3 regions of the Pseudomonas sp. WC2 genome follow, and region 3 is predicted to be linked to each of the others. Evidence: predicted binding sites of a transcription regulator. Region 3 holds the regulator's gene; each other region holds the start of a gene.
What was found. Region 3 encodes FliA, which starts transcription of late flagellar genes. Its sites were predicted from a motif close to CTAAAGTTTNNNNNNNNNNNGCCGNTAA; they were not measured.
Positions count from the first base shown of each region.

Region 1: a site for FliA is predicted at 2,391-2,418, ahead of ACQ4OE_RS19660 (methyl-accepting chemotaxis protein). Genes of this name have one in related genera too.
Region 2: a site for FliA is predicted at 2,181-2,208, ahead of ACQ4OE_RS24285 (methyl-accepting chemotaxis protein). Genes of this name have one in related genera too.

Region 1 covers NZ_JBOBDR010000016.1:46,512-50,685, forward strand. The annotation lists gene ACQ4OE_RS19650 (PepSY domain-containing protein) at 1-7, shown strand, start outside; gene ACQ4OE_RS19655 (hypothetical protein) at 97-543, opposite strand; gene ACQ4OE_RS19660 (methyl-accepting chemotaxis protein) at 653-2,275, opposite strand; gene ACQ4OE_RS19665 (transporter) at 2,551-3,573, shown strand; gene ACQ4OE_RS19670 (inorganic phosphate transporter) at 3,773-4,174, shown strand, end outside.
Region 2 covers NZ_JBOBDR010000025.1:7,901-12,074, reverse strand. The annotation lists gene ACQ4OE_RS24300 (DUF1631 domain-containing protein) at 1-672, shown strand, start outside; gene ampD (1,6-anhydro-N-acetylmuramyl-L-alanine amidase AmpD) at 737-1,297, shown strand; gene ampE (regulatory signaling modulator protein AmpE) at 1,294-2,133, shown strand; gene ACQ4OE_RS24285 (methyl-accepting chemotaxis protein) at 2,298-4,174, shown strand, end outside.
Region 3 covers NZ_JBOBDR010000011.1:97,879-102,052, reverse strand. The annotation lists gene ACQ4OE_RS15315 (protein phosphatase CheZ) at 1-656, opposite strand, end outside; gene ACQ4OE_RS15310 (chemotaxis response regulator CheY) at 675-1,046, opposite strand; gene fliA (RNA polymerase sigma factor FliA) at 1,213-1,953, opposite strand; gene fleN (flagellar synthesis regulator FleN) at 1,950-2,780, opposite strand; gene flhF (flagellar biosynthesis protein FlhF) at 2,897-4,174, opposite strand, start outside.

The sequences.
Region 1 (4,174 bases), on a different contig from region 3:
CACTTGATTGCCCGCACCAGCAAAAGCCGCACGATTGAAAGGTCGTGCGGCTTTTTCATGCCTGACTGAAATCCTTGTAGGAGATTGCGTTGGGGCTTACGCCGAGGTGCTGACCAGTGAGCCGGCGGTGCTCGAATCCGAATCCTGCAGCGCCTGCAACAGCGAGGCAGTAGCGGTCGACAGCGACGCCGAGGTGGCGGTGATCTGCGCTTGCGCCGCCGCTACTTCAGTCGCTTTGGCATTCGAGCTTTCCTGTTTGGCCTGAGCCGCCTGCAGCGCTTGCTGTTCTTCCTGCAATTGCTTCTGCAGCTCGGCAATCTGCTTGCGCAGCTCCTTCACCGAATCCGATTCCTCACTGCTGCTGGAGCTGCTATCGCCCGCCGGCGCCGCACCACCACCCGCCGCGACTTTGCTGGTGTCAGCGCTCGTGCCAGTGCCGGCAGTTGCGCTGGTAGAAGTGTCGTCACCGACATCGGTGATCGCGGTTTTGCTGGTCGGTGTGGTGACGGTCTGATTGATCGAAACAGAAGTGATGCTGACCATGGAAAGGCTCCAATGCCGGTTATAGATAACCGGTCATCGACCACAGTCGCTTCAATTTGAGATCGACTGTGTACCGACTCGGTATCCGAACCGGTACACATCGGCTCCGTCACGCACTCAGGCGCGCAGTGACTTCGTTGAGTTGCCCGGACAGACCGTGCAGATTCTGGCTGGCGCTTTCGGTGCGCTGCACGTTGTCGAGATTAGTGCTGGCAATCGAGGTGATCTCGGTCAGGTTGCGCGAGATGTCCTCGGCCACCGAGGTCTGCTCTTCGGCAGCGGTGGCGATCTGACGGTTCATGTCGCGAATCGCCTCCACCGCGTGAGTGATGCGCTCCAGCATCGCCCCGGCCTGGGTCACTTGCTCGACGCTTTCATCGCTGCGCGACTGCCCGCTTTCGATGGCTTGCGCAGCATCCACCGCACCGGTCTGCACGTTCTGAATGATCTGGTTGATCTCGATGATCGACTCGGCGGTACGTTGGGCCAAATTGCGCACTTCATCGGCAACCACGGCAAAACCACGTCCGGCCTCACCGGCGCGCGCCGCTTCAATCGCGGCGTTGAGCGCCAGCAGATTGGTCTGTTCAGCGATGCCACGAATAACTTCCAGCACTTTACCGATGCGGCCACTGTCCGCTTCCAGACGACGGATAACGGTGGCGGTGTTGGCGATTTCGCCGCGCATCTGGGTGATCGAGTGGATGGTGCTCTGCATGACTTTCTCACCCTGTTGGGCGGACTGGTCGGCATCGTCGGCAGCTCGTGCGGCATCGGCGGCGTGACGCGCCACTTCCTGGGCGGTGGCGGACATTTCGTTCATCGCGGTGGCCACCTGATCGGTGCGGTTGAACTGCTCGTTGGTGCCGCCGGCCATGGTCGTGGCGATCGCGTTCAACTCGCCGCTGGCGCTGTCCAGATCACTGGCGCTGCGCTGCAAACGGGTGAAGGTTTCGGCAAGGAAATCACGCAAGGTGTTGGCGGCGGCGGCGAGGTTGCCCAGCTCGTCCTGACGGTCGCTGACCACGCGCTCGGCCAGTTTTCCGCGACTCAACTGAGTGACGTAATCAATCAGTTTGCGGATCGGCTCGACCAAGCTGCGATTGACCAGCCATAGGCTCAGCAAGCCAATCACCACCCCAGACGCGAGCATCACCAGCAGACCGAACAACACGGTGCGGTCGGCGTCAGCGCTGATCAACGCCGACTGCTCGGTGCCCTGTTTGCGCAACTCGGCAACCAGTTCGCTCATCTGATCACTGGTAGCCCGATCGACGCCTTTGACCGCCAAGTCGCCCGCCGTCGGATCACCACCGGCAGCGACATAGGCATCGCGCCCCTTCTGGTAGGCAGAACCGAGTTGACGATGCTCATCACGCAGCCGTTCGATGCGCGATTTCAGGCTCGGCTCGATGCCTTTCTGGCCGGCCAACTCGCCGAGGATGTTTTGCACGTCGCGCTGACGATCCTCGAACTGCCCCCAATACTTGCTCAGATCCGCCGGTTGCTTGCCGCGCAACAGAACGTTTTTCCATTCCTGCACCTGCACCTTGAATTGCAGGTTGGCTTCGTCGATCAGTTGCGAGGTGTGCAACGGGCCGGCGATCAACTGGCTGTAGCTTTGCACGCCGTTGGACAGGAAATGAAAACAGGCCAGCGCGATCAACAGCATCGCCAACAGACTGCCGCTCAGCAGGGCGAGAATTTGCGCTCTCAGGGATTTTTGCAGCATCGCAGGTACTCATGACAGGGATGAGGCACGCCCAAAACGAGCGTGAAAAAGTGGCCAGACTTCCCTGTCGGCGAACCTTGGCTCAAGGCCAGTGGCGCGCAAGCTAACTCACCTGTGATCGGCGCGCCAGAGCACTTCTTGAGAATCTCCCGACCATCGGTAAAGCTCTGATTTGACGTCATTTTGCTGTCACACAAACGTCATGTGACGTTGCGATGATGCCGCTCAGGTGAATCTGTAAACCCCGCACCACGCCCTCCTCGCAGCGAGCCGCCATGAACCACAGCCTCGATATCAGCCATCGCGATCCTGACCTGTTTGGCTTGCTCTACGGCTTTCGTTTTCTGCCCGGCGAACGCGGTCGCGAAGTCGATTCGGCCACGGCGTTGCGCTGTTTGCAGGACGACAATGACAATGGCGAATTCCTCTGGCTGCACCTCAATCTTGCGCACGCGGCGTGCGAGCGCTGGATGAAAAGCCATCTGCAATTGCCCGAAGAATTCTTCGAAGCGCTGCACGAAGGCTCGCGTTCGACGCGCATCGAGCATGTCGATTCGGCGTTGCTGGCGGTGGTCAACGATGTGGTGTTCAACCTCAGCAGCATGGTCTCGTCGGACGTGTCGACGCTGTGGGTGTGCGTGCGCAGCAAACTGATCGTCAGCGCGCGTTTGCAACCGCTGCATTCGGTGGACAAATTGCGCTCGTCGGTGAAGGCCGGCGAGCGCTTTCGTTCGCCGTCGGAACTGCTGGTGCATTTGCTGCGGGATCAGGGTGAAGTGCTCACGCAGATTGTGCGCAAGACCAGCCTGAGCGTTGATCAGATCGAGGACGAATTGCTCTCCTCACGGCTGTCGACCAACCGCGCTGAACTCGGCGCTAATCGGCGGGTACTGGTGCGCTTGCAACGGCTATTGGCGCTGGAGCCGGGGTCGCTGCTGCGCCTGCTCAATCGTCCGCCGCCGTGGTTGCAGAAGGAAGACGTCAAGGAACTGCGCAAATCCACCGAGGAATTTGCGCTGATCATCAACGACCTCACGGCGCTGGGTGAGCGGATCAAACTGCTCCAGGAAGAGATCGCCGCCAACCTCAACGAACAAAGCAACCGCACGCTGTTTACCCTGACGGTGGTGACGGTGCTGGCGCTGCCGATCAACATCATTGCCGGTTTTTTCGGGATGAATGTGGGCGGCGTGCCGTTGTCGCAGGATCCGGAAGGGTTCTGGATTTTGGTGGCGCTGGTGGCGACGTTCACCGTGATTGCCGGGCGGTGGGCGTTTCGTAAGCGCGGGGATTACTGACGTCCCCACACGCTCGTTTCCACGCTCTGCGTCACAGGGACGCGGAGCGTCCCGGGCGGCATTCCCACGCGGAGCGTGGGAACGAGCAGGAGACCGACGGTTGGGCTATTCATCCAAACACTGATCTGCCGCAGTCTCTCTGTAACATTCTGCAATGATCATGGGCGACATTCCTTCCCTCGCTGAGGATTGTCCGCTCATGGCTACTCCCTCCCTGACCGCCAGCCCCGCCTCCGCCGCCAGCGGCAGGCCGGCGCTGGACAAGAAAACCGGCCCGTTCACCTACGTGATTTTCTTCGCGGTGTTGGCGATGGGGATGCTGTTTACCGCCTACAGCCTGATGCACGACATGCACGAACTCGGCACGGTGGTGACCACTTGGACACCGTTCCTGCTGCTCGGCGTGGCGCTGTTGATTGCCTTGGGCTTCGAATTCGTCAACGGCTTCCACGACACCGCCAACGCCGTCGCGACAGTTATTTACACCCACTCGCTGCCGCCGAATGTCGCGGTGGTCTGGTCGGGTTTCTTCAACTTTCTCGGTGTGTTGCTTTCCAGCGGTGCGGTGGCGTTCGGCATCATCGCGTTGCTGCCGGTGGAG
Region 2 (4,174 bases), on a different contig from region 3:
TTCGTCCAGAACGCGTGGAGCAAAGTCCTGCTGCTGACGCGTCTCAAACACGGCGATCAGTCTGCCGAGTGGCAGGCCGACGTGCAGACCATGGAGCTATTGATCTGGAGCGTGCAGCGGCATGATGATCCCGGGTTCGGGCTGCGTTTATTGGCCGTTGTGCCGGGTTTGCTGAAATCCCTGCGCGACGGCCTTACCAGCACCGCGTTCGACCCGTTTGCCACCAGTGAGTTTTTCAGTGAGCTCGAAGCGCTGCACGTGAGGGTACTGGAGCGAACAACGGGCGCCGATGAAGAGACGGCGATGGTCGAGGTCTCGCAGCAGATCGTTTTACCGACCGCCGACGAGGGCTCGCTGGAGGTGACTTCCGTGCGGTTGCCCCATGACGACGCCGGTTTGCGCCAAGTCGAACAGTTGCGCATCGGCAGTTGGGTGGCGTTTGCCGAAGACGACGAGCACAGCTTGCGCTGCAAACTGGCGGCGATCGTCGAAGCCACGGGCAAGTACGTCTTCGTCGATCGCACCGGGATGAAAGTGCTCGAACGCAGTCGCACGAGCCTCGCACTGGAGTTTCGTCGCGGCGCCGTCCGTGCGCTGGACGACACCTTGCTGTTCGACCGGGCGCTGGAGTCGGTGCTGGGCAATCTGCGGCGACTCAATCGCGGCAAGTGATCGCGCGCCGGGGGTCGATCACGGCATACTGGGCGTCAACACAGTCGGCGTTGAAGGAATCGGTATGCAGTTGGATCCCGCTAGCGGGTGGTGTCACGGGATGCAGGTCTGCCCATCGCCCAACTTCAATGAACGGCCTGCGGGCGAAATCTCCCTGTTGGTCATCCACAACATCAGCCTGCCGCCGGCTCAATTCGCCACCGGCAAGGTGCAGGAATTTTTCCAGAACCGTCTGGATGTCACCGAACATCCCTATTTTGCAGGAATCGCCGACCTGCGTGTCTCCGCGCATTTCCTGATTGAGCGTGACGGCAAGGTCACCCAGTTTGTCTCCTGTCTTGAACGGGCGTGGCATGCTGGCGTGTCGATGTTCGAAGGCCGCGAAACCTGTAATGATTTTTCCGTGGGCATCGAACTTGAAGGCACCGATGATCTGCCGTTCACCGATGCGCAATATCACGCATTGACGGCGCTGACCCAGCAATTGCAAAAAGCATTTCCGGCCATCACCGGCGCCCGTATCTGCGGGCACAGCGACATTGCTCCCGGGCGCAAGACCGATCCTGGCCCGGGGTTCGACTGGGCGCGTTACCGCGCGGCCCTGGCACAAGAGGAAGGACAATGAGTTTTCTGGTGTTACTGCTGGCGCTCTGGATCGAGAAGTTCTCGGCCCTGCGCCATCGGCTTCAACGCGATGGCGGATGGATCCGCGAACTGAACAAACTCGAAAGCAGCCAGCGACTGGCGGACAAGCCGTGGCTGGTACTGACGATTCTGGTGTTGCTGCCCGTGGCGTTGCTCGGCTTGTTACTGCTGGTGCTGGAACCGGTGGCTTACGGCCTGCTGGCCTTGCCGGTGCATTTGCTGGTGGTGATTTACAGTCTGGGGCGCGGCGACTTGCTCGGCGGCCTCGGGCCTTTTCGCGATGCCTGGCGTCGTGAGGATCTGCAAGCCGCGGCCCACGTTGCCAAACGTGACCTGAATATCTGCGCCGACAGCGGCGAGCAATTACTGGATCGCGTGCAGGGGCATCTGCTGTGGGAGGCCTATCAGAGCTTCTTCGCGGTGATCTTCTGGTACTTCCTGCTCGGGCCGGTGGCGGCATTGGCCTATCGTTTGCTGGCGCTGGCCGAAGAACATGGCAAAAATCCCGCGCTGGTCGAGCGTGCCGGGCAACTGCGCCATGCCTTTGACTGGGTCCCGGTGCGTTTGCTGGCGGCCAGTCTGGCGCTGGTCGGCAACTTTGTTGCAGTGAGCCGGGTGATGCTGCACGAACTGCTCAACTGGAACATCAGCGCCGCACAGTTGATCAACAAGGTCGGTCTGGCAGCGGGGGAGATACCGCCGCCTGCGGTCGGCCCGGACGGCATCAACACCCTCGATTGCCTGTGGGAACTGCTGCTGCGTGCGGCGGTGCTGTGGTATGCCGGGTTTGCCTTGTGGACGGTTCTGGTTCATTGATCAATCGGGCCGAGGGAGCAAGTCCCTCGGCCCAGCTCGCCGTTAACCTTAAGTTACAAAACCTCCCGCCGATTTGAGCTATACAGACACAGCGCCCGATAGTGGCTATCTGCTGTCGCCCCGCGCCTGCCAATAAAAACAAGAAAAACCAAGGGAGACTTCCAGTGAAGAGCTTGCTCTATCCCGCCGTCTCGCTGATGAACCGTCTGAGCTTCGGCATGAAGTTCAGCTTGATCAGCGTGCTGTTCCTGGTGCCGATGCTGGTAACCAATTTCTATCTGGTGCGCGACTCGTATCGCGAATTCCAAGGCACCCGGGTCGAGTTGCAAAGCCTCGATCTGCTCGGCAGCAGCTTGGCCCTGCGCCGGGATCTGGAGACCCTGAACAATCTGGTGCAGATCAACGTCACCCTTGGCCAGTCCGGCAAGGCCGGTAACCTGGAAGCGGAAATCACCACGCTCGAACAAGCGGTGCTGACGCGTCTGCAAGGCCTGACGGCAACGACCGACGATCCCGAGCAGATCCAGATGTTCGACGGCAAGCGCGATGAAATGATTGCGGCGTTCAAGGCCCAGCAAGTCGAAAGCTCACTGCAAAGCAAAAGCGCGTTGATCGGCAAACTGGTGACCAGTGCGCAGATCTTCAGTCAAGTCATCACCAGTCAGGCCGGTATGAGCCGTGACAATCAGGGTGATATTCGTCAGCTCAGCGAACTGGTGACCCTGATCACGCCGGGCATTACCCAGACCCTCGGCGAAGGTCGGGCGATCGGCTCGTACTCGCTGGCCCAAGGGTTTCTCAACAGTGCCTCCAGTACGCGCTTCGATGAGCTGCTGGTGAAGATCGAAAAACTTCAGGCGGAATACGCCTTGAAACTGCAGGACGTCCTCGGTTCCAGCAAAGCCGCCCGCGAAACCCTCAGCGTTGAGGCCGACAACAGCAAGGCGTCGCTCAAGCAGGCGAGCGAGCTGTTCGAAGAACAAGTGGTGATGGCCGATACCCTCGACGCACCGTGGCAGGCGTTCTATGACCAGGCCACCGTGTTGATCGACACGACCTATGCGCTCAATGAAGCCTCGCTGAAATTCCTCGACAGCCAATTGCAGCAGCGTCTGGCGCAAAACCGCACGCACATGATCTTGCAAGCCACGGCGTTGTCGGTGGTGTTTGTGCTGATTTTCTATCTCTACGGTGGTTTCTACGCGTCGACCCGCACCACGCTCAAACGCCTCGGCGCGATGATGGACAAGGTGGCGGCAGGCGACATGACCGTCAACTTCAAGGCCAACAGCCGCGATGAACTCGGTGAGTTGGGCGAAGTGTTCAATGTCACGGTGAAGAAGATTCACGACTTGATCGAGCGTGTCGGCCAGACCGTCGGCGAAGTCGAGCGTCAGGCCGGTCAGGTCGAAAACGTCTCCGCGCAAAGCAATCAGGCAGTCGCCGGGCAACGCACGCAGATCGAGCAAGTGGCGACGGCGATGAATCAGATGTCAGCGACATCGCTTGAGGTCGCGCGCAGTGCTGCGGCGGCCGTGAGCAGCGCCCACAGCGTCAACGACGAGACCATCAGCGGTCGCGGTCTGGTGGAGTCGCAGCAGGGCAGCATTGCCGCGCTGGCCAGCGAGATCGATCAGTCGGTGCTGGTGATCAATCAGCTCGCCAGCGACAGCCAGTCGATCAGCCGCGTGCTGGAAGTGATCAAGAGCATCGCCGAACAGACCAACCTGCTGGCGCTCAACGCCGCCATCGAAGCGGCCCGCGCTGGCGAGCAGGGTCGCGGTTTTGCCGTGGTCGCAGACGAAGTGCGCACGCTGGCCAAACGTACCCAGCAATCGACCGAAGAAATTGAACAGATGATTGCCAAGTTGCACGGTGGTGTCGGCGCGGCGGTAAAAGCCATGGGCATCAGTCATCAAATGGCCAACGGCACGGTCGGGCAGTCGGAAAAGGTCCAGCAGGCGCTGGAAAACATCCTTGGCGCTGTGGGCATGATCGTTGATCAAAACCAGCAGATTGCCGCGGCGGTGGAACAGCAAAC
Region 3 (4,174 bases):
GCGGCGCGGTCATGTTCGATGCCCGCAAAGCGGTCGACCTGACTGGCCATGAGCACGAGTTTGAGCAAATTGCTTTCGACTTCGGTGACCAGTTGGGTCACACGCTTGATCACCTGACCGGTGAGGTCCTGGTAATCCTGAGCCAGCAGGATGTCGTTGAGGTGGCTCGACACTTCACGGTTGCCCGTGCTGCTGCGTGACAGAAAACCGTCGACCCGGCGCGCCAGTTCGCGGAACTCTTCAGCCCCGACTTCACGACGCATGAAACGCCCCCAATCGGTACTCAAGGCCTGGGCTTCTTCAGCCAGACCATTGACCACCGGCGTGGCGCTTTCCACCAGATCCATGGTGCGGTTGGCCGCGGCTTCCGTCAGCTTGACCACATAGCCCAAGCGTTCGGTGGCGTCGGTGATTTGCGACACTTCCTCGGCCTGCGGCATGTGCGGATCGATCTGGAAATTGACGATCGCACTGTGCAGTTCGCGTGTGAGCTTGCCCACTTCCTGATACAGGCCGCGGTCACGGGTCTGATTGAGCTCATGGATCAGTTGCACAGCGTCGCCGAACCTGCCTTTTTCAAGGCTCTCGACCAGTTCGACCGCGTGTTTTTTCAGGGTCGACTCGAAATCGCCCTGTGAAGATTCTTTATGCTCCATAGCTCCCCCGCGCGTTCATCAGCCGATGCGTTCGAAAATCTTCTCGATTTTGTCTTTCAGCGCCTGAGCCGTGAAAGGTTTGACGACGTAGCCGTTTACACCGGCCTGAGCGGCTTCGATGATCTGCTCGCGCTTGGCTTCTGCAGTCACCATCAGTACCGGCAGGTGCTTGAGCTTTTCATCGGCACGCACGTGACGCAGCAGGTCGATACCGGTCATGCCCGGCATGTTCCAGTCCGTTACCAGAAAGTCGATGCTTCCGCTGTTGAGCACTGGAATGGCAGTGGTGCCATCGTCAGCCTCGACGGTGTTGGTGAACCCAAGATCACGCAGCAGGTTCTTGATGATCCGCCGCATCGTTGAGAAGTCATCAACGATGAGGATTTTCATGTCTTTGTTCAATTCGACCTCCAAGCAGTCTTAAACGCGCCCAGCACCTGGACGCGCCACTTCAATCAATCGGCGCAGCACTCGAAGACTGTCTGGAGCACAACAGAGCAAGACCGGTGCCGTTCATCACCGCACCAGCCTCGTTCGCAGTGTCCCCACACTGCCTTCAGCGCGCTCGCCACTCCCCCAAACGCCCCCGCAAACGGGCCGCGCACTGGCTGTGTAACTGGCTGACCCGCGATTCACTGACGCCAAGGACTTCACCGATTTCCTTGAGGTTCAGCTCTTCGTCGTAGTACAGCGCCAACACCAGTCGCTCACGCTCCGGCAAATTGGCAATCGCGTCCGCCAGCGCCGCCTGGAAGCGTTCATCTTCCAGATCGCGTGACGGCTCAAGATGAGCACTCGCGCCATCCTCGTGCAGCCCTTCGTGTTCGCCGTCCTGCAGCAGGTCGTCGAAACTGAAGAGGCGGCTGCCCAAGGTGTCATTCAAAATCCCGTAGTAATCGTCGAGACTCAATTGGAGTTCGGCTGCAACCTCGTGATCTTTAGCGTCACGGCCGGTTTTAGCTTCAATTGAGCGAATTGCGTCACTGACCATACGGGTATTGCGGTGAACCGAGCGTGGCGCCCAGTCCCCTTTGCGCACTTCGTCGAGCATCGCGCCGCGGATTCGAATGCCCGCGTACGTTTCGAAACTGGCGCCTTTGCTGGCGTCATATTTGGTCGAGACTTCGAGCAGGCCGATCATCCCGGCCTGGATCAAATCTTCAACCTGCACACTCGCCGGCAATCGCGCCAGCAAGTGATAGGCAATGCGTTTGACCAGCGGCGCGTAACGCTCGATCAGCTCGTACTGAGCGTCACGTGCCGACTTTTTGTAGTAATTCATACCGCTAGCGGTCATAGCACGGGCCCTGCCGTTTGCTGCACGAGACGCTCGACGAAAAACTCGAGATGGCCGCGCGGGTTGGCGGGCAGCGGCCAGGTGTCGACCTTCTGTGCAATGGCCTTGAATGCCAGCGCGCACTTGGAGCGCGGGAAGGCTTCGTAGACGGCACGCTGCTTCTGCACCGCTTTACGCACGCTTTCGTCGTAAGGCACGGCGCCGACATATTGTAGGGCGACGTCGAGGAAGCGGTCCGTGACCTTGGTCAACTTGGCGAACAGGTTGCGCCCTTCCTGCGGGCTCTGCGCCATGTTGGCGAGAACGCGGAAGCGGTTCATGCCGTAATCGCGGTTGAGCAGTTTGATCAGCGCGTAAGCGTCAGTGATCGAGGTCGGCTCATCGCAGACCACCAGCAACACTTCCTGGGCTGCGCGTACGAAACTGACTACCGAGTCACCAATACCCGCAGCGGTGTCAATCACCAGTACGTCGAGATTGTCGCCGATGTCGCTGAACGCCTGAATCAGACCGGCGTGTTGGGCCGGGCTCAGGTGGACCATGCTCTGAGTGCCGGACGCGGCCGGCACGATGCGAATGCCACCGGGGCCTTGCAACAGCACGTCGCGCAATTCGCAACGGCCTTCGATGACGTCGGCCAAAGTGCGTTTCGGGGTCAGACCCAACAATACGTCGACGTTCGCCAGTCCCAGATCGGCGTCCAGCAGCATGACCCGACGGCCAAGCTCTGCCAGAGCCAGAGACAAGTTCACTGACACGTTAGTCTTGCCGACGCCACCTTTGCCGCCGGTCACCGCGATCACCTGTACGGGATGCATGCTGCCCATGTTATTTCTTTACCTTGTCTTGCATAGACGGAGGCCACATTACTGGCTGCGCGTTCACAACCGGAACAATGCATGGCAGACCATCGATGTAGGTACAAAAACTGTTCATGAATACCTCAGCCTACCTGCTTGGTCGGGCTGTGGTAGATATCAGCGAACATGTCAGCCATGGCTTCTTCGCTGGGTTCTTCCTGCATTTGCACGCTGACGGCGCGGCTGACCAGTTGATGACGACGCGGCAGATGCAAATCATCCGGAATCCGTGGGCCATCGGTCAGGTACGCGACCGGCAATTCATGACTGATCGCCAGGCTTAACACTTCGCCAAGGCTGGCCGTTTCATCCAGTTTAGTCAGGATGCAGCCGGCTAGCCCGCAACGCTTGTAACTGTGATAAGCGGCGGTTAGAACCTGTTTCTGGCTGGTGGTTGCCAAGACCAGATAATTTTTTGAACGGATGCCACGCCCGGCCAGGCTTTCGAGCTGCATGCGCAGGGCCGGATCGCTGGCTTGCAGGCCGGCAGTATCGATCAAAACCACGCGTTTGCGCAGCAATGGATCCAGTGCCTGCACCAGCGATTGACCAGGATCGACGTGAGTCACCGGCACATTGAGGATGCGACCGAGGGTCTTCAGTTGTTCCTGAGCGCCGATGCGAAAACTGTCCATGCTCACCAGCGCGACATTCTGCGCGCCGTACTTGAGCACATAACGTGCGGCCAGCTTGGCCAGTGTGGTGGTCTTGCCCATGCCGGCAGGGCCGACCATGGCGATCACACCGCCCTCTTCCAGCGGCTCGACTTCCGGTACGGCAATCATCCGCGCCAGATGCGCGAGCAGCATGCGCCAGGCCTGACGCGGCTCTTCGATATCGCTGATCATCGACAGCAGATCGCGCGACAACGGGCCGGACAGACCGATGCGCTGCAGACGGCGATACAGGTTGGCCTGAGCCGGACGACTGCCTTGCAACTGATTCCAGGCCAAGGTGCCGAGCTGCACTTCCATCAGCTCGCGCAGGCTGTTCAATTCAAAACGCATCGAGTCCAGTGCACGCGGATCAACGCCGCCGGAGGACTGCGCAGGCGCCGGGGCCGGACGCGCCGGCGCGGCGTAAGTCGGCTCGGTCAGCGGTTCAGCGGCGGTCAGCGGCAGGCCAGCGGTCAACGGCAGCCCGGCAAAGATCTGACGATTGCTGTTGCCATCGGCTTCGCCACGCAGGCTCAACTCGGCCTGGGCGGTGACGATGCGCGACTGAGTCTTGCGCAGCTCGTCCTCAAGTTCCATGTTCGGAACCCGTGGCGCCAGCGCCGACAATTTGTAATCCAGTGCCGCCGTCAACTCGACACCGCCGGCAATGCGGCGGTTGCCAATGATGGCGGCATCAGCGCCCAG